2 regions of the Bartonella sp. bp_1 genome follow, and region 1 is predicted to be linked to the other one. Evidence: predicted binding sites of a transcription regulator. Region 1 holds the regulator's gene; the other holds the start of a gene.

The links. Region 1 encodes LexA, which represses DNA repair genes until DNA is damaged. Its sites were predicted from a motif close to TGTTCNNNNTGTGTTCNG; they were not measured.
Region 2: a site for LexA is predicted at 5,578-5,595, ahead of parE (DNA topoisomerase IV subunit B). Genes of this name have one in related genera too.

The regions. Positions count from the first base shown of each region.
Region 1 is NZ_CM147851.1:874,341-884,322, forward strand. Features, by position in the region: gene parC (DNA topoisomerase IV subunit A) at 1-2,196, shown strand, start outside; gene queF (preQ(1) synthase) at 2,234-2,701, opposite strand; gene queC (7-cyano-7-deazaguanine synthase QueC) at 2,705-3,403, opposite strand; gene ACYZ97_RS04360 (YrbL family protein) at 3,409-4,065, opposite strand; gene ACYZ97_RS04365 (arginyltransferase) at 4,155-4,898, opposite strand; gene ACYZ97_RS04370 (RidA family protein) at 4,993-5,340, opposite strand; gene rimO (30S ribosomal protein S12 methylthiotransferase RimO) at 5,356-6,669, opposite strand; gene lexA (transcriptional repressor LexA) at 6,777-7,481, opposite strand; gene ACYZ97_RS04385 (Rne/Rng family ribonuclease) at 7,637-9,982, opposite strand, start outside.
Region 2 is NZ_CM147851.1:1,065,262-1,075,243, reverse strand. Features, by position in the region: gene ACYZ97_RS05295 (homoserine dehydrogenase) at 1-331, shown strand, start outside; gene glpX (class II fructose-bisphosphatase) at 502-1,491, shown strand; gene recJ (single-stranded-DNA-specific exonuclease RecJ) at 1,597-3,384, shown strand; gene parE (DNA topoisomerase IV subunit B) at 3,388-5,487, opposite strand; gene ACYZ97_RS05275 (glycosyltransferase family 2 protein) at 5,654-6,604, shown strand; gene ACYZ97_RS05270 (carbohydrate deacetylase) at 6,601-7,485, shown strand; gene ACYZ97_RS05265 (GtrA family protein) at 7,489-7,914, opposite strand; gene ACYZ97_RS05260 (glucosyltransferase domain-containing protein) at 7,901-9,448, opposite strand; gene lipB (lipoyl(octanoyl) transferase LipB) at 9,451-9,982, opposite strand, start outside.

The DNA of each region.
Region 1 (9,982 bases):
TTGCGTTCTGCTTTGCAGGAGCGCTATCTTGCCTATGCACTTTCTACAATCATGCATCGTGCATTGCCTGATGTCCGGGATGGTTTGAAGCCAGTTCATCGGCGTATTATTCATGCCATGCGGCTTTTAAAGCTTAACCCCGATCAGGCTTATGCAAAATGTGCCCGTATCGTTGGTGATGTGATGGGTAAGTTTCATCCGCATGGTGATGCTTCGATTTATGATGCGCTCGTGCGTCTGGCACAGGATTTTGCTGTGCGTTATCCATTGATTGATGGGCAGGGTAATTTTGGTAATATCGATGGTGATAATGCAGCGGCTATGCGTTATACCGAAGCGCGGATGACTCAGGTTTCCAGCCTTTTGCTGGAGGGTATTAACGAGAACGCTATTGATTTTCGTCCCACTTATAATGAAGAAGATGAAGAACCTGTTGTTCTTCCTGGTGCTTTTCCCAATCTTCTCGCCAATGGCTCTTCTGGCATTGCCGTCGGTATGGCCACATCGATTCCGCCACATAATGTTGCAGAGCTTTGTGAGGCAGCACTTCATCTGATTGCCAATCCTCATGCAGCAAATGAAGATATTGTTACTTTTGTTAAAGGGCCGGATTTTCCAACGGGTGGCATCCTTGTTGAACCGAAAGAGCAGATTCTCGATGCCTACCGGACAGGACGCGGTTCATTTCGTCTGCGTGCGCGCTGGCATAAGGAAGAAGGCGCACGTGGCTCATATGTCATCGTTGTTACCGAAATTCCTTATCAGGTGCAAAAGTCACGTCTGATTGAGAAAACAGCTGAGCTGCTTTTAGCACGCAAGTTGCCAATGCTTGAAGATATTCGCGATGAATCTGCCGAAGATATACGTATCGTATTAGAACCTAAAAACCGTACAATCGATCCGGAACTATTAATGGAATCGCTATTCAAGTTGAGTGACTTTGAGGTGCGCATTCCATTGAATATGAATGTTCTTTCAATGGGCAAGGTGCCTAATGTTCTTTCTTTACGGGATGTTTTGCAGCAGTGGCTTGCGCATCGTAAGGAAGTCTTGGTGCGCCGGTCACAACACCGTTTGGATGAAATTGCTCGCCGTCTCGATATATTGGGTGGTTATCTTATAGCCTATCTCAATCTGGATGAGGTTATTCGTATCATTCGAGAGGAAGATGATTCTAAAGCTGAACTTATTCGCTCTTTTGAATTGACCGAGACACAGGCCGAAGCCATTTTGAATATGCGCCTCCGTTCATTACGGCGCTTGGAAGAGTTTGAGATCAAGAAAGAATTTGATTCTCTGACTGCAGAGCAAAAGGAATTGGAAGCATTGTTGCAATCCAACACCCGGCAATGGAAGACCATTGCCGGCGAAATTGCCGCTTTGCGCAAAACATTTTCGGTCGATACAGCGCTTGGTGCGCGTCGCACAAGCTTTGAAGATGCACCAACCCACGATATTGAAGATATCCAACAAGCCATGATCGAGCGGGAACCGGTCACCATCGTCGTATCCGAAAAAGGCTGGATGCGGGCCATGAAGGGGCATCTTTCAGATTACAAGAGCCTCTCTTTTAAGGAAGGTGATGGCCTGAAGCTAGCCTTCCCAGCCTATACAACCGATAAGATTATCGTTGTCAGTACAGCGGGCAAGTTCTTTACAATTGGTGCGAATATATTACCTGGCGGGCGAGGGCATGGTGATCCTATCCGTATTCTTGTTGATATGGATAATGATCAGGATATTCTGACGTCCTTTGTTCATGAGCCTCAAGGTAAGCTGTTGATTGCCTCCCATATGGGGAATGGCTTTATTGTGCCGGAAAGTGAAACGGTTGCCAATACACGCAAAGGCAAGCAGATTATGAATGTTAAGCAGCCGGATGAAGCTTATATCTGTAAACGCATACAGGGCGATCATGTTGCTGTGGTCGGTGAAAATAGAAAAATGTTGGTATTCCCACTGGATCAGATTCCCGAAATGAGCCGCGGCAAGGGGGTGCGTCTGCAACGTTATAAGGATGGTGGAATTAGCGATATTTGCACCTTCAATATTGCCGATGGTCTGGTTTGGACGGATGTGGCAGAGCGTATATTTACACGTTCAAAAGATGAATTGCTCGAATGGATTGGTACTCGGGCTGGCGCAGGGCGCATGGTGCCAAAAGGCTTTCCTAAAAGCGGAAAGTTCTCAGGATAACAAAAAGATAAGTTTCTTTGTTGGAGCGGATTGTTAATTATCCACGTCCACGATAGCCTGCAACATCCTGGGGTGGTATCCAAACATTTTCAGGGGTCTTGCCGCTTTGCCAAAAGACATCAATGGGAATACCGCCGCGCGGATACCAATAGCCACCAATCCGCAACCATTGTGGCTTTAACAAATCAAAAATCCGGCGTCCAATTGCAACGGTACAATCTTCATGAAAGGCGCCATGATTGCGAAAAGAGCCCAGATATAATTTAAGCGATTTGCTTTCAACCAGCCATTGGTCGGGAATATAATCGATAACCAGATGGGCAAAGTCCGGTTGTGCGGTGATTGGACACAATGATGTAAATTCGGGTGCGGTAAAGCGAACACAATAAGCTGTATCGGCTTGCGGATTAGGAACCTTTTCCAATACGGCCTCTTTGGGAGAGGCCGGTAAGTCTGTTTTTGTGCCGAGCTGCTTCAAGCCGTTATAGATGGATTTCTCACTCATTCGTCAGCCTCTTTCTTGATGTTTTTTTAATGTCTCTTGCCAGAAGTCTTCATCTTCATAATCGGTCGGATCGACAACTTCAGCAAGAAAAAAGGCTTCACGTCGTTCAACGCATGTTCCACAACGTCCGCAATGTTTTTCTCCGCCCTTATAACAAGACCATGTCTCGATAAAGGGAACACCATTTTCGTTGCCGTCACGGACAATGGCAGTTTTGTTTTTATCGACATAAGGCGCATAGAGCGAGACAGCATTGTCGAGTGATAGTTTTTCCATTGCATCAAATGCCGAAATAAAGTTGGGGCGACAATCGGGATAGATAAAATGGTCGCCGCCATGGACAGCAAGGGCGACATGGTCCGCTTTGTTTGCAGCCGCTATAGCATAAGCAATTGTTAAAAATACAGCGTTCCGATTAGGTACAACGGTTACCTTCATAGTTTCTTCGCTATAATGGCCATCAGGTACTGCGATATTGTCGGTTAAGGCTGATCCGATAAGGGCTTTGCCAATATTTGAAATATCAATGAGATGAAAGGGAACGCTAAGTTTTTGCGCACATAGCTTTGCGTATTGCATTTCTTTGCTGTGCTTTTGTCCATAATTGAATGAGATAATTGCACCAAGTGCGTTGCGGGCTTTGAGATGGTAGGCAAGGGTCACTGAGTCTAGGCCGCCTGAACAGATAAGATACGCATTCATTGTTATTATTTTCCATATCCGGTTTTTTCTGGACCACGCATATCCAAAAATTCCTGTTTGCCTGTTACGCCGTAGAGTTGCTTAAGAAAAAAGCGTACTTCTTGATTGTTTTTGAGCCGATTGCGATGCTGGTTTAATGTTCTTATCTTGATAAGGCCGGATTCTCCAAACCCATCAACAAGGACCAGACGCGGCTGACCTGTTCGCCAGCTCAAGACAACATTTGACATATCCATATCATGCACGACGATGCGGGTATGGCGCACCCATGAGATAATATCGACAATTTGCTCCATATAGAGGTCAATTTTATCGGCATAATACGCAATAGAATGGCCATAACCGTTATTTTCATCACATTCTGCTTCCATGACCATGCCCAGCCCCATATCTGTTTGGGCCAATTCAATAATAGATAGAATATGTGCACGGTCTTCAGGGGATTTGAATTTCTTAAATTCCCTATATTCACCCATATTGGTGCTATTGGTATGAAGTCCCTTCCATAAGCGTTTTACAGTCGAATAGCCGTAGATTTTTTTGATCCATTTTTGCAGCGGTATTTTAATCAGCAGGTTTTTATTGTCAGGATGTACGTAGACAGCTCGTGATGTTCCGGCAAATAAAGGTTTTTGATCTGATATCTTGATAATGGAGGTCATGGTTCACGCATGTATTCATAAAATTTTCGGGAACATACGCGCAATGGATAAGCAAGTAAATGCACAAAGAACCCTGTTGGGGAGGACAGCTATTCTATATATTGCCATCGGTCATTGATTAATCGTTCTTGTGGTCTGAAGCGCTGTTTATAATTCATCTTATGCGACCCCTCGACCCAATAGCCAAGATAGAGATAAGGGAGGCCCATATCTCGTGCTCGCTTGATATGATCAAGTATCATATAAGTGCCAAGTGAACGTTGAGAGAGAGACGGTCTATAAAAAGAATAGACCATAGATAACCCGTCGCTGATAACATCGGTCAGGGCCACGCCGACTAGCGAGCTTGACATGCAATCGTTTGCCGCTCCCATATCATCATTGCGATATTCAATAACCATTGTATCTACATGGGTATCTTCGATCATCATTTGATAGTCTTTCATTGTCATATCGGCCATCCCCCCGTTAGGGTGTCTATGGTCCTGATAGTCCTGAAAGAGTATGTATTGTTCCGGGTTTGCAAGTGGAAGGCACTGGTTTGAGAGAATATTGTGATTTCGTTTTTCAATGCGTTTCATTGATTTGTCCGCGGAAAAGGAAGCAACGCATACCCTCACGGATATGCATGCCTGACAGTTTTCACAAACTGGCCGATAAGCTATGTTTTGGGATCTCCTGAAACCACCTTGATTGAGCAGGTTGCCGATATCACAGGCAAATGGACCAGAAAGATGGGTAAACACTTTCCGTTCAAAATGCCCGTCAAGATAAGGACACGGTTGCGGTGCCGTCAAATAGAATTGCGGTTTTACCGTTTCGTGTTCGCTCATTCTGTCCGATATCCAGATATGATGTCAAAAACTGCAACACCTTGGTTGTCATATAATGTAGAATGATTATGGCCAGCGTGTTGTTTTATTTTTATTAGCGTGTGGCGGCCGTTACAATAATTTCAACCAGATAATCAGGGGACGCCAATTTGGCTTCGCCAGTTGCGCGTGCAGGCGTATTGTTAGGATCAACCCATTTTTCCCATACAGCATTCATTGCTTCGAAATATCTCATATCGCTCAGCCAGATTGTCGCTGAGAGGATCATGGATTTATCGCTATTTACACTGGCTAAAAGGCGATCGACTTCTGCCAGAGCGTCCTGTGTTTGTTTGGTAATATCCCCACCATTTTCCCCGACTTGTCCGGCTAAAAATGCCATCTTGTTATAGCTAACGACTGCACTCATAAGGTTGTTGGATTCAAGTCTGGTGATCGTCATTGTCTTTCCTTTTATTTATACAGCTATACCATAAAGGTCATAAGCATCTGATTTTTCTATTTTTACTGTTACGATGTCCCCTTGTCTCAGCGGACGGCGTGATGTGATGTGCACATTGCCATCAATTTCAGGTGCATCATATTTACTGCGACCGATTGCCTGTGTGCCATCGGCTTTGTCGATGATGACAGGCAGTCGTTTGCCAACTTTTTTGCTGAGTAGCTTGGCCGAAACTTTTTGCTGGGTTTCCATAAATTTGCGCCAACGCATTTCCTTTACGTCATCTGGAACCTCTAACAATCCTAATGCGTTGGAGGGTGCACCATGAACAGGTTCATATTTGAAACAACCTGCACGTTCGATTTTTGCTTCATTCAACCAGTGCAGCAACATATCAAAATCATCATCTGTTTCACCGGGAAAGCCAACAATGAAGGTAGAGCGCAAAGCAAGATCTGGGCAGATTTCTCGCCATTTTTCAATGCGCCTGCTTGTTTTTTCCTGATGGGCAGGACGCTTCATGTTTTTTAATACTGTTGGTGAAGCATGCTGGAAGGGGATGTCAAGATAAGGAAGTATCTTGCCGTCTGCCATTAAAGGAATAACATCATCAACATGCGGGTAAGGGTAGACATAGTGCATACGAATCCATATGCCCATTTCACCGAGTTCTGTAGCCAAATCTAGAAATTTAGTACGTATTTCACGATCTTTAAACGTGCTACTAGCGTATTTTAAGTCAACGCCATAAGCACTTGTATCCTGTGAAATGACAAGCAGTTCTTTGACACCTGCCTTAGCGAGTTTTTCTGCTTCGCGTAATACATCTGCGATCGGACGAGATACAAGATTGCCGCGAAGATGCGGAATAATACAGAAACTGCAGCTGTTGGAACAGCCTTCGGAAATCTTGAGATAGGCATAGTGGCGGGGCGTCAGGCGAATTCCTTGTTCTGGCACAAGGTCGACAAACGGATCATGGATGGGTGGCGCGGCTTCATGAACTGCATTAAGCACACTTTCATAGGCTTGCGGGCCAGTAATCGCCATAACACTGGGATGTGCTTTACGGATAATATCAGGCTCGGCACCAAGGCAGCCTGTTACAATAACTTTACCATTTTCCTTGATGGCTTCACCGATATTAGCCAATGATTCATCCCGGGCAGAATCGAGAAATCCGCAAGTGTTGACGATCACAAGATCCGCACCTTCATGATTACGGGATATTTCATACCCTTCAGAACGCAGGCTGGTAATAATACGTTCGGAATCCACCAGGGCTTTAGGGCAGCCCAATGAAACAAAACTTATTCTTGGTGAAGGCATGAGTTATCCTGACATAGAAACCGGTTAGGCAAGTGAAAAATTCGTTTGTTGCCCATAACACATAGGAAACAGGCAAGCAATAAATGCCCATCGTCATAAAAGTAGTCTTAATAACGTCGGATCAGGCCAACAAGTTTTCCTTGAACGCGAATCCGGTCTGGCCCAAAAATACGCGTTTCATAAGCAGGATTGGCGGCTTCTAGTGCTATGGACGCTCCTTTGCGACGATAGCGTTTCAATGTTGCTTCTTCATCATCAACAAGGGCTACTACAATTTCTCCTGGACTTGCCGTGTCTGATTTTTTAATAATAACGGTATCACCATCAAAAATACCGGCTTCAATCATGGAATCGCCTTTAACCTCAAGCGCATAATGTTCACCGCCACCAATCATATCGGCAGGTAGGGAAAGTGTATTTGTTTGATGTTCTATGGCTGAGATTGGAACACCTGCAGCAATGCGTCCCATCAAGGGAACATTGACATTGGCAGCTTCTTCCATATCGGTAGGCATTGCCATTTTGGTTTGGGCAGGTGCAGTGTTTTTAACCAGACTAGGACGAAAACCACCAGCTGGTGCCAAGCCTGGAGCAATGGAGTCAGGAAGACGTACAACTTCCAATGCTCGAGCACGATTAGGCAAACGGCGTATAAAGCCACGCTCTTCCAAAGCAGTAATCAAGCGATGAATGCCTGACTTTGAAGCCAAATCAAGAGCTTCTTTCATTTCATCGAAAGAAGGGGGAATGCCCGTCTCTTTCATGCGGTCATGAATGAACAACAAAAGCTCATGTTGTTTGCGTGTCAGCATAATGGTCCCCAACAGAATCAATGAAAACAAAACAAGAACATACACTATATGTTCCATTATTGTTCTGCAAGGGTTTCAAAAAAATTAATTTTAAATGGGATATTTGATAATGAATAGAGAGACCCAAGGTCTCTCTATTCATATTTTTAGACTTATTAGAAAAAGCTTTTTCTTTGCCACCAGCCGGCACGCTTGGGCTTTTCGGCCTCCGGTTCGGTGTTTGAAGATGTGACAACGGGTTCGCTTATAGCTTCTTCTGTTGTCTTTTTAGATGCAGCTTTTTTGGTGCGCGTAGTCTTCTTGGGAGGATCAATTGTTGAGTTAGTTGCAGGCTCTTGATCTTTTATTGTCTCGTTAGCTGCTTTTTTACTGCGTCTAATTACTGCTTTTTTTGTTTTCTTGGCAGATTCTTCAATTTCTTTAATATCAGATTCTACTTCAATTGTGACTTCTGCCTGCTTGGGTGCAGCTTTTTTGCGGCCACGTTTTTTAGGCGCTTCTTCACTGATGTTTTCTATAGGTGTTTCTGCAACAGCAATGTCGACTATCTCTTGTGTCGATGGTGCTGTCTTGTTGTTGCGACGTGATTTCTTGGCCTTTGTTTGTGTCTTAGGCTCAGAAACTTGGTCAGGTGCAATAAATGTATCAAGGTTGCCGACAGGCTCAGCTGCTGGTGCATGACGGCGGCGACGTGCTTCGCGTACTTCACGCAGAGCCTGTTCGGCAAATGCACCGACTGGTTCTGCATAGGGAAGACGACGACGATCAAATTCACCATCCCGATTGCGGCGTCCACCGCGACGTCCACGACGACGACGGCGGCGGCGGTCCTCTTCACGTTCACTGTCAGATGATTCAATATTCTGGTTGTGCCCGTTTTCATTATCAGAATGGCGCTCGCCACGTTGTCCACGGCGACGGCGGTTTCTCGACGGACGATGTGATTCTGTCTGTTCGTTGTTTTCTTCTTCGTCCTCGAAAGTGATATCCTCGATTGGGTCTTCTTCTTCAACCGGCAGAAGCTGGATTGGTGCAGCGGGCGTGCCGGTTGCCTCAGCCCCCTTGATGATAATAAGATGCTGGTTTCCAACGCTTTCATCTGTTTCGAAGTTGATAACAAGACCAAAACGTTTTTCCAGATCCGCTAGGACTGTTCTCTTATGATTGAGAACATAAAGAGCGGTAGAAACAGGTGTACGGACCGTAATGTCAAAATGGCCATTGCGTAGAAGGTATTCTTCAATCGTACGAACGACATGAAGGGCCAGTGAAGAATCTGAACGCACATGCCCGGTACCGCCACAGTGGGTGCAGGGCTGGGTTGTGCTTTCAAGAACGGAAGCCCGAATGCGCTGCCGGCTCATTTCCATAAGACCAAAATGGGAAATACGACCGACCTGAATACGGGCGCGGTCATCTTTTAGGCAATCTTTCAACCGTTTTTCAACAGCACGAATATTGCGTTTCTCATCCATATCAATGAAGTCGATAACAACGAGACCGGCCAAATCGCGCAAGCGTAATTGACGGGCAACCTCTTCTGCCGCTTCTATGTTGGTCTGATAGGCTGTTTCCTCAATTGAATGTTCTTTTGTCGAGCGACCAGAGTTAACGTCGATTGCGACAAGTGCTTCAGTCTGATTGATGACAAGATAACCGCCAGATTTCAATGTGACTTGCGGCTGCAACATTTTATCTAGCTGTGTTTCGATGCCATTACGGGCAAAAATAGGGTAGGGATCACGATAGGGCTGAACAACTTTTGCATGGCTTGGCATAAGCATGCGCATGAAATCTTTAGCTTCGCGATAGCCTTCATCTCCGGCTACAAGAATTTCGCTAATATCTTTATTATAAAGATCGCGGATCGATCGCTTGATCAGGCTACCTTCTTCATAGACAAGGGCAGGTGCCGTCGATTGAAGTGTCAGATTGCGAACATTTTCCCATAAACGCATTAGATATTCATAATCGCGTTTAACCTCGACCTTAGTACGATTGGCACCGGCTGTACGCAAAATAACGCCCATGCCTTTGGGGACTTCAAGTTCCTTGACAATATCTTTAAGGCGCTTGCGATCCTGTACATTAGTAATTTTTCGTGAAATACCGCCACCACGAGCTGTATTGGGCATAAGTACGGAATAGCGTCCGGCCAGCGACAGATAGGTTGTAAGCGCCGCACCTTTATTGCCACGTTCTTCCTTGACTACCTGGATTAGCAAAATCTGGCGGCGCTTAATAACTTCTTGTATCTTATATTGCTTGCGCTGGAATCGTTGTGTCGGCACTTCTTCCATCGCATCACCGGCGCCGACTGATTCAATGCTGTCTTCACTATTTTCGTTGTCCTCATCAGGCTCAACGTCAACAGATTCTGCATCTTCATGGAGCGTATCGGTTTCTACGTCTTCTGCTATTGTTGCTTTCTTGGGTTGACGCCCGCGTTTCTTTTTAGCGCTTTTTTCAGCGATCAGGTCATCTTCTTCATTATCTTCAAT
Region 2 (9,982 bases), 190 kb from region 1:
TGTTTTTGGTACGCCGGCTATGGCACTTGCGCCTTATAAGAAAGCGCGTATGCGTGCTCATGCTGGTGGGTATTTTATTCGTTTGACGGTTCATGACCGTACAGGGGTTTTTGCCAGTGTTGCCAAACGTATGGCGGATAATGATATTTCGCTGGAATCAATTGTTCAGCGGCCTGTTGCGGAAAATATCCAGCCAGGCACCAAAACAATTATTCTGATTACGCATGAGACGACAGAATCAGCAGTACGCAAGGCGCTTGATGCGATTACTGCTGATAATAATCTGGTTGATAAGCCGCAAATGATCAGGATTGAGCGGCCTGCGGGATAAAATAATGGGACTGGTAGTCACATAAATTGGTGTTATGTTTCATTTATCATAGGAATTTGAATGGCTCCCTCTTGCGAGCGGCGTCAGTTCTTGCGAAAAGATATAAATAATGTGTTTGTCATGAAGACAGATACGTGTGTAAATTCTGTTATTTGGCTGGGAAAATTATTATGCCGAAATCATCTGACGCTTCCTTTCAAGGTCTTGACCGTATTCTGACACTGGAATTAGCCCGTGTAACGGAACGTGCAGCTGTTGCGGCGGCACGGATTCGTGGTCGCGGTGATGAAAAGGCTGCAGATCAGGCGGCTGTGGACGCTATGCGTCAAGAGCTTAACCGATTACCGATTGATGGTACTGTTGTTATCGGTGAGGGCGAGCGTGACGAGGCACCGATGCTTTATATTGGTGAAGAAGTTGGCACAAAAAAAGGTCCAGCTGTCGATATTGCTCTTGATCCGCTGGAAGGCACTACAATATGTGCCAAGAATTTGCCGAATTCATTGGCTGTTATTGCCATCGCTGAAAAAGGCAATCTGCTTTACGCTCCCGATGTCTATATGGAAAAAATCGCTATTGGACCGGGCTATCCTAAGGGGGTTGTTGATATTGATGCGGCGCCTGCTGATAATATTCACGCATTGGCCAAAGCCAAAGGTGTTGCGGTCAATCAGATCACCGCTTGTATCATGGATCGTCCACGTCACGCCAAGCTGATTGATGAGGTTCGGGCGACTGGTGCATCAATCCGTTTGATTGGTGATGGCGATGTGGCCGGTGTTATCCATACAACAGATCCGGATGAAACCGGTATTGATATCTATATCGGTATCGGTGGTGCGCCTGAAGGTGTGTTGGCAGCGGCAGCGCTTCGTTGTATCGGCGGTCAGATGCAGGGCCGCTTGCAGCTCAATACGGAAGAAAAGATTGCCCGTGCTGCCAAAATGGGGGTGTCTGACCCTAAAAAAGTTTATGACATGAGTGAAATGGCCCGTGGCGATGTGTTGTTTGCTGCAACCGGCGTGACTGATGGCAATATGCTTATGGGGGTTAAGTTTGCCCGTAACTATATCCAGACCGATACGATTGTCATGCGCTCACATACAGGTACGGTGCGTAATATTCGTGCGCGCCATCAGGATATAGCCAAGTTTGATTGATGCAGGTTGTCTGTATATTGGTTAAAAAAGCCCGATTTATCGGGCTTTTTTATTGTTATGTATTTTTTCCTGTTTTTGGTGGAGGGGATTGGGATAAGATGAGATATGGCACAAAGTATTGATCAGAAGTATCTTTTAAATGTTGAAAAATCGGCATCAGGGCAAAGCTGGCTTAGTAGGCTGGATGTTCAGCAGCGCAATAATGCCTTGGCGATTTCTCAGAAATTCGGACTTTCCGATCTTGTTGCTTCTGTTCTTTCTGCTCGTGGTATTGATGAATATGATGCGCTTTCCTATCTTGATCCGACTTTAAAAAATCTAATGCCTGATCCGCTGGTCTTTACAGATATGGATAAGGCGGCAAATCGTATTGCCCAGGCGATCCAATCGCGGGAAAAGATAGCAATTTTTGGTGACTATGATGTTGATGGCGCATGTTCATCAGCTATTATGGCCCGCTTTCTACGGCATTTCGGTATTTCCTGTCCTATTTATATTCCGGATCGTATGGTTGAAGGCTATGGTCCGAATGAAAATGCCATGCGCATGCTGGTTGAGGATGGTGCTTCGCTTATCATCACGGTGGATTGCGGCGCGAATAGTCCTGAGGCAATTGCGGCGGCCCGTAATGCGGGTGGTGATGTTGTGGTACTGGATCATCATCAGATGGATGCGATCCATGATAAGGCCAATGCATTGGTTAATCCCAATCGCCCCGATGATTTATCAGGGCAGGGACATCTTTGCGCTGCTGGCGTGGTCTTTATGGCGTTGGCGCAGATATGCCGGCAATTACGGGGTAAGGAGGTAGGTCCTTTGCCGGATCTTCTTTCTTATTTGGATCTGGTGGCACTGGCGACTGTTTGTGATGTTGTACCGCTTATCGGTGTTAATCGTGCTTTTGTTGTTAAAGGTTTACAGGTTGGACGGACATTGCAAAACAAGGGGATTGCTGCGTTGGCAAAAGTAGCGCGTATTGGTGAACCTCTTAATACTTTCCATTTCGGATTTGTTATCGGTCCGCGGATCAATGCAGGTGGCCGTATAGGTGACCAGGCTCTTGGTGCCAAACTGCTATCCATCGATGATTCTGATGAAGCGGATCAGATTGCGGAACAGTTAAATGACCTTAATGAAATGCGTCAGGCTATGGAAAGTGAACAATTGGAGCAGGCCGAAGCAAGTTTACTGCCACTTTTGATGACGGGAGAGACACCGTCTGTGATTGTTGTGGCAAGTGCGGATTGGCATCCGGGTATTGTTGGCCTGTTGGCTGCCCGCTTGAAGGAACGTTTCCAGTGTCCTGCTTTTGCAATTGCGTTGAAGAGTGATGGAAGCGGTACGGGGTCTGGGCGCTCTGTCATGGGGATCGATTTAGGTGCACTTGTTCGCCAAGGGGTGGAGGATGGCTTATTGTTGAAAGGCGGAGGTCATGCCATGGCCGCGGGTATTACCATTGCAGACTATAGGGTTGATACCTTTCGTCAATGGATGGAGCAGAAAATAGGCTCGACAGTCGATAAAATCAGGCATACAGCAACATTGTTTGTTGATGGACTTGTCTCTGCAGGCGGGGCAAATGTTTCGCTTTATGAAAGCCTTGAAAAAGCCGGGCCGTATGGTGCCGGTAATCCGATGCCTGTTCTGGTTTTGCCGGATCATCGGTTGACCAATCTGCGTGAAGTCGGTAAGGGACATCTTAGTCTGACTATGGCTAATAGCCAGGGGCAAAAAATAAAAGCTATTGCATTCCGATCAGTTGGAACACCATTGGGTGATTTTTTAACCGATCATAATGGAGAGGCCATCCATCTGGCGGGTAATTTGACACTGAATTTTTGGAATGGCCGTGTTACCCCGCAAATACGGGTTATTGATGCTGCAGCTACTTAATGATCAGATATCCAGATCGTGAGCGAATTCGGCATTTTCTTGAATAAAACGGAATCGTGCATCCGGTCTTGTTCCCATCAGATCATCAACCGTTTCGCGGGTATCCTGATCGCTTAGCTGATCAATTTCGACCTTCAAAAGCGTGCGCTTCTTCGGGTTCATGGTTGTTTCTTTCAATTGATCCGCACGCATTTCGCCTAGACCTTTGAAACGGCCTATTTCAATTTTGCCGCGGCCGGTAAATTCGGTTTTGAGCAATTCGTCTTTATGTGCATCATCGCGGGCATAGGCAACCTTGCCGCCTTGTGCAATGCGGTAAAGTGGCGGTACGGCCAGATAAAGATGGCCGCCGTGGATAAGATCGGGCATTTCTTGGTAGAAGAAAGTAATTAGCAAGGATGCAATATGTGCGCCATCAACGTCGGCGTCAGTCATGATAATGATGCGGTCATAACGCAGATCATCTTCCTTGTATTTGGAGCGTGTGCCACAGCCTAAAGCCTGTATGAGGTCGCCAATCAGCTGGTTAGCGACCAGTTTGTCCCGTCCGGCACTGGCAACATTCAATATTTTACCCCGCAGCGGTAGAATAGCCTGATTGGCACGGTTGCGCGCCTGTTTGGCTGAACCGCCAGCAGAATCCCCTTCGACAATGAAAAGCTCTGCTCCGGTCGCCGCATTTTGTGTGCAGTCAGCAAGTTTGCCGGGCAGACGCAATTTGCGCACGGCTGTTTTACGGGTAATTTCCTTTTCCTGCCGGCGCTTCAGACGCTCGTCTGCACGGTCGATAACCCAATCCAACAGGCGCGAAGCTTCTTGCGGGCTATTGGCCAACCAATGGTCGAACGGATCGCGGACTGCGTTTTCGACGATGCGTTGTGCTTCGACGGTAGCCAGGCGGTCTTTTGTTTGTCCGACAAATTCGGGCTCGCGGATAAAGACGGATAACATGGCTGCGGCTGAGATCATCACATCGTCTGTGGTGATAATATTGGCACGTTTATTATTGATCAGCTCGCCATAGGCTTTGAGACCACGCATCAACACCTGACGCAAGCCGGCTTCATGGGTGCCACCTTCGCCAGTCGGAATTGTATTACAATAGGAATGGACAAAACCATCGCCACCATACCATGCAACGGCCCATTCGACCGAGCCGTGGCCGCCGCGGTCTTGGGTTTTTCCGGCAAAAACTTCAGCCGTAATACGCTGTTCAGGCCCTAATGAAGAGGTGAGAAAGTCCTTTAATCCACCCGGAAAATGGAAGACAGCCTTTTCAGGAATATCCTTATTGGGATCAAGTTTTGAAGGATCACAACTCCAGCGAATTTCAACGCCGCCAAAAAGATAGGCTTTGGAGCGCGCCATTTTATAAATGCGATCTGGTTCGAACGCGGCACGTGGACCAAAAATATCGGCATCGGGGTGAAATCGTACGCGTGTGCCGCGGCGGTTATGGATATCGCCGAGCTCTTGCAAGGGGCCGAGTGGTACGCCGCGAGAAAATTGTTGCCGATAGAGTTTTTTACCACGAGCAACTTCAACCTCAAGATCATCGGCAAGCGCATTGACGACAGAAATACCGACACCATGCAGCCCGCCCGATGTTTCATAGGCTTTACCGTCGAATTTACCACCGGCATGAAGCTGGGTCATAATGACTTCTAGCGTCGACTTATCCGGCATTTGCGGATGGTTTTCAACCGGAATACCACGACCATTATCTGAAACTGTTAAATAGCCGTCTGCATCAAGATTAACCTCGATAAAGTTGGCATGTCCGGCAACAGCCTCATCCATGGCATTGTCGATCACTTCGGCAAAAAGATGGTGTAAAGCCTTGGAATCTGTACCGCCAATATACATGCCGGGACGCAAACGAACCGGTTCCAGTCCTTCCAGTACACGGATGGCCGATGCATCATAGGCTTCTTCGGCCTTGCTTGAAGATGTTGTGCTGGCCGGTGCGGCAGGCATCGGTGTGACGGCAGGTGGAACGGGTGCCTGCTTGTTCTGGGGTTGTATCTGGCTGGGTTCTGTCTGACGGGCACGCGCCTGTGTATTACTTAGAACGTCAAACAGATCGGTTTCATTATCATCCATAGGGAGGTTGTTTTCTTACAGTTGTTGATTGCTGACAGGTTTATAAAGAATCATCGCTATAATGTCATGTCAGCCTGTGGATTGCGAGCTTGTTCTTACTCTGTTCACAGGGCTTTTCTTCATAACCATTTCATGTCAAAAGATCATAAACAGGCAGATAGAAATTATGAAAAAAATATCGATTATCGCACCGGTTTATAATGAGGGCAAAAATATTGCCAAATTTATTGCTGCAGTTGGCGATGTGTTTTCCGGGCTCGATTATCAATATGAGATTATATTGGTTGATGATGGTTCTCGCGATAATAGCTGGCGCAATATTGTTGATGAAAATAGCAAGAAATCCCATGTTATTGGCATCAAGCTTGCGAAAAATTTTGGTAAGGAGGGTGCCATTGCTGCAGGGATTGCAGCTGCCAGCGGAGATGCCTTGGTAACAATTGATTGTGACTTGCAACATCCACCGCAGCTTATTGGTGAGATGGTGCAAAAATGGATGAATGGCGCGGATATTGTTATAGGCGTTAAGCTGGAAAGACAGAAAGAAAGTTTCTTTGACCGATTGATGGCGCGCGGATTCTATAAATTATTCAAATGGGTGACAGATACCGATATTTCAACGGCAAGTGATTTTATCCTGTTGGATCGCAGGGTTGCTGATATTTTGCGCGCCATGCCTGAAAAACTGTTTTTTTATCGTGGTGTCGTCCATTGGTTAGGCTTTAAGCAAGAAACGATCAGTTTCACTCCGGTGGATCGTCTTGATGGAACAAGTGGTTGGTCTTTTTTCAAAAAGATACGCTTAGGGCTGGATTCCCTTACCGGTTTTTCAGCAAAGCCTTTGATGCTGATCTGGGTTATGCTTGGCTTGTTTGCTATTTTTGCCTTTATTGTTGCAGGGGACGCGCTTATCTCGAAAATAATGGGCCTATCAGTCAGCGGGTTTTCGACGCTTGTTTTCGTTGTCTTGATTACAGGCATTGCGATATTGTCTTCCCTATGCCTTTTATCCATTTATATCCGACAGATTTTTTACGAGATCAAATCGCGTCCTCGTTTTATTATAGAGACACGGCTTGATCAGGATAAAGGATCGTCAAAAGAGAAACGGCGATGAGCTTGCGCTGCTTTTTCCATGCGGATGACTTTGGGCTGGATCAGGGCTGTTCCAAGGGAATATTGGCTGCTGTTAAAGCGGGACGAATACAATCAACCTCGTTGATGCCGGGTGGGGCTGATGTTACATCATTTGAACAATTGCATACTTATCCGTCATGCCATGTTGGCGTTCATCTCAATCTACTTGAAGGTAAGGCTTTGACAACAGGCGGAGAAGCAGTCGGACTGGTGACACAAGACGGTTTTTTCCATCTGACATTGGGACGCTTGATATGGAAACTTACCACAGGTGGTGAGTCTGTGCGGAGATGGGTTCTGAATGAATTCTGTGCGCAGATTGACGCCGTTTTGATGATGTTTCCAGAGCGGCCCTTACGCCTTGATGGACATCTCCATGTCCATGTTCTTCCTCAGCTCCATTCAGTTATGACTGAAATTTTCACGCGGTATAAAGTGTCTTATGTGCGTACGCCTCTTGAAATCGCCTATTCGTGGGAAGGAGCCTTTAAACAAAAGGTTTCAGGGATGCTTAGGCGTAATTTGCTTTCTTATTGGGCGCGCCCGATGAAAACCTTGTTAGCTTCCAAAGGCATTGCAACGGCAGATTATTTTGTTGGCAGTACAGCAAGTTGTGCCATGACAATGGAGCATATTGAAAAGGCTTTGGCGGCAGTTATAGCCAATGTCGGCAATAAAGATGCCGTGATTGAGATCATGATGCATCCGTTGGTTTGTGCTGATTTCTCAGAAGTCTATTATAAGGATAGTCGCTATGTTTCAGCCCATTCGACTAAAGAGCGTAAGGCTGAATTGGACTTATTGCAAAGTGATGTGTTACTTGAGATTTTACAGCGCAAAAACATAGTGTTGGGATTGTAATATTTAATCTTTTTTTCCTGTAAAAAACCAAAAATTATTGCTGATAAAATTAAAAAAAAGCCCGGCGAGTGATCCACATGATAAAGATAAAAAAGCAACGCTGGGTGAGGGGGATTCAAAACGTGTCATGACAAACATGCTTGCAGAATAATTAAAAATGAAGCCGATTATGGCTAGGCCTACATAGATACCCCAACCCTTGATTGATAAATATTTTGCCTTGCGTTTTCTAAAGGTCACACGTCTGTTGAAATGCCATGTAAAGGTAGCCGCACATAGGAATGCCAAGGCACGGTCGATCCATATGTTGCCGATAGTTTTCTGAAAAAGTATAAAACACACGAAGTCAACAATCAGAGCTATTGCGCCAGAAGCACAAAACCAAAAAAAAGAACTGTATTTTGATGCGACGTGTCTAATCGGTCTCATCGTCTGTCTTTATATCTTTTTTACAGGCCTTGTTCTTGCTTTCTGCATTATTTTCTACAAGCCATACAAAATATATAGTGTTGTCTTCATAGATTGAATAATTTTTACGCTGGATAATAGGGGCCAATCGTTTCTCGCATATATGCGTCATTAAGGTATCGATTTTTTCCGATGTTGTGTTTTCATCCAATTGGGTGATGTCATATACTTGAAGCCATGAAGAAATAATCCAGCCATCAGCAGGCGGGACGATATGGCGTGCCAGACGCATATGGTTGATATCGTTTTTTACCAAGGGAGAAAACGGTAGGCGTCCTTTTACAATGATATTATGGCCTTGATCCATATTACCGAGGTCCATGGCCAGCTGTTCAACAATAAATTGGGTGTAATGGTGTTGTTTGCTGACATCTCTGTTCACAATATAGCTGAAGCTTAATGGGGCTAGCAAAAAAAGAAGTATAATGCACCATGCTGCTAGATGATTGAATCTGTTAAAAAACTTCCATGCCAGATATACTAAGATACATGAAAATGTTCCCGCTGCGACAATGGTACGCGGCATAATCAGGTTTTCACTTGCAATGGGGATCATGATGCCAAGTGAAAAGGCGATAAAAAAAACGACAAAAAAGCTACACAGTGTTGAACGGACAATACGCAAGGAATAGGACGTTGATCGGTAGATATGCAGGTGGATTTCGATAAAGGCGACAATGATAACAAAAGCGTAGAATATCTTTCCACTCATCGACAAGGCACCGAAATAGCGTGAATAAGCTGCTTCTATACGGCGCATTATTGCTATAAAATATTCACCTGCATGGGCTGGTAAATCGCTACGTGCGGCAGCGTTGGATGTCAGGAAAAATTTGCTGATAATGAAATAGATGACCAGCGCAATAATAATATATAATAGATGGCGTCCCGTCTGCACCATAAAACGTTTTATATTTTGTCCATGGTATAATGCGTAGGCTGCTTCCATGAGGATTAGCATGATGGCGATGTTGATGAAGGTTTGATACGCCATCATCGAAAGAACCCATAATGTGATTGCAGTTATTGCGGAGCGGTTGAGAACGGCCCATCCTAAAATTGCTAGCCCATAGCCTATTGACATTGTCAGGCAGTCAAAGCGGTATAGCAGGCACTGGATATAGATGGGATTAAAAATAAAGGCGGTTACAACAAGGCTATTTTGGGCATTAAAGGGAATGGCACGTAATTTAAGTGCGTATAGTATCGTCGCACCGGTAATAGAAAGCGCTATAATCAGAAATAATGGTGATGAATCAGGCATATATTGCCAATTGGAACTGAAGAGATAGGCTGCCATATCACCGATAGGGCGTCCTAGCCAGCTATAGCCGGGCTGTTCGCTTATAGCGCGTCGATAATCGTCACGATAATAATAAGGATTAAGCAAGATAGGAAAGTAGAAAAGCAGTAGACTACCTGAAACCAGACGTACAAAGCGTATATCGCCGAATATTGTCTGTTTGCAGGATGAAGAACCGGGCGTTGATTGCACTCTTACTCTCCGAATATAGGCGTGAAGGTTTTTTTAAGCGCAATATCCAAGTCGTCTATTGTTACAGGAAGTCCCAAATCAACAAGACTTGTTACGCCATAGTCCGCAATACCACAGGGGACAATACCATTATAGTGGGATAAATCCGGTTCTACATTGATAGCAAAACCATGAAAACTGACCCATTTACGGATGCGGATTCCAATTGCGGCTATTTTGTCTTCCGCAATCTCGCCGTTTGGAAGAAGCGGCTTTTCAGGACGAGAAACCCATACACCGACACGGTCCTCACGTCGCTCACCTTTGATGTTGAATGTTGCAATTGTGCGAATGATCCATTCTTCGAGAGCGGCAACAAAGGCACGAATATCTTCCCGCCTTTTTTTCAGGTCCATCATGACATAGACAACACGTTGGCCGGGGCCGTGATATGTGAATTCGCCGCCACGTCCGGCATTGAAAACCGGAAAACGGTCAGGCTCCAACAGATCGGACATCTGTGCACTTGTACCAGCAGTATAAAGAGGGGGGTGC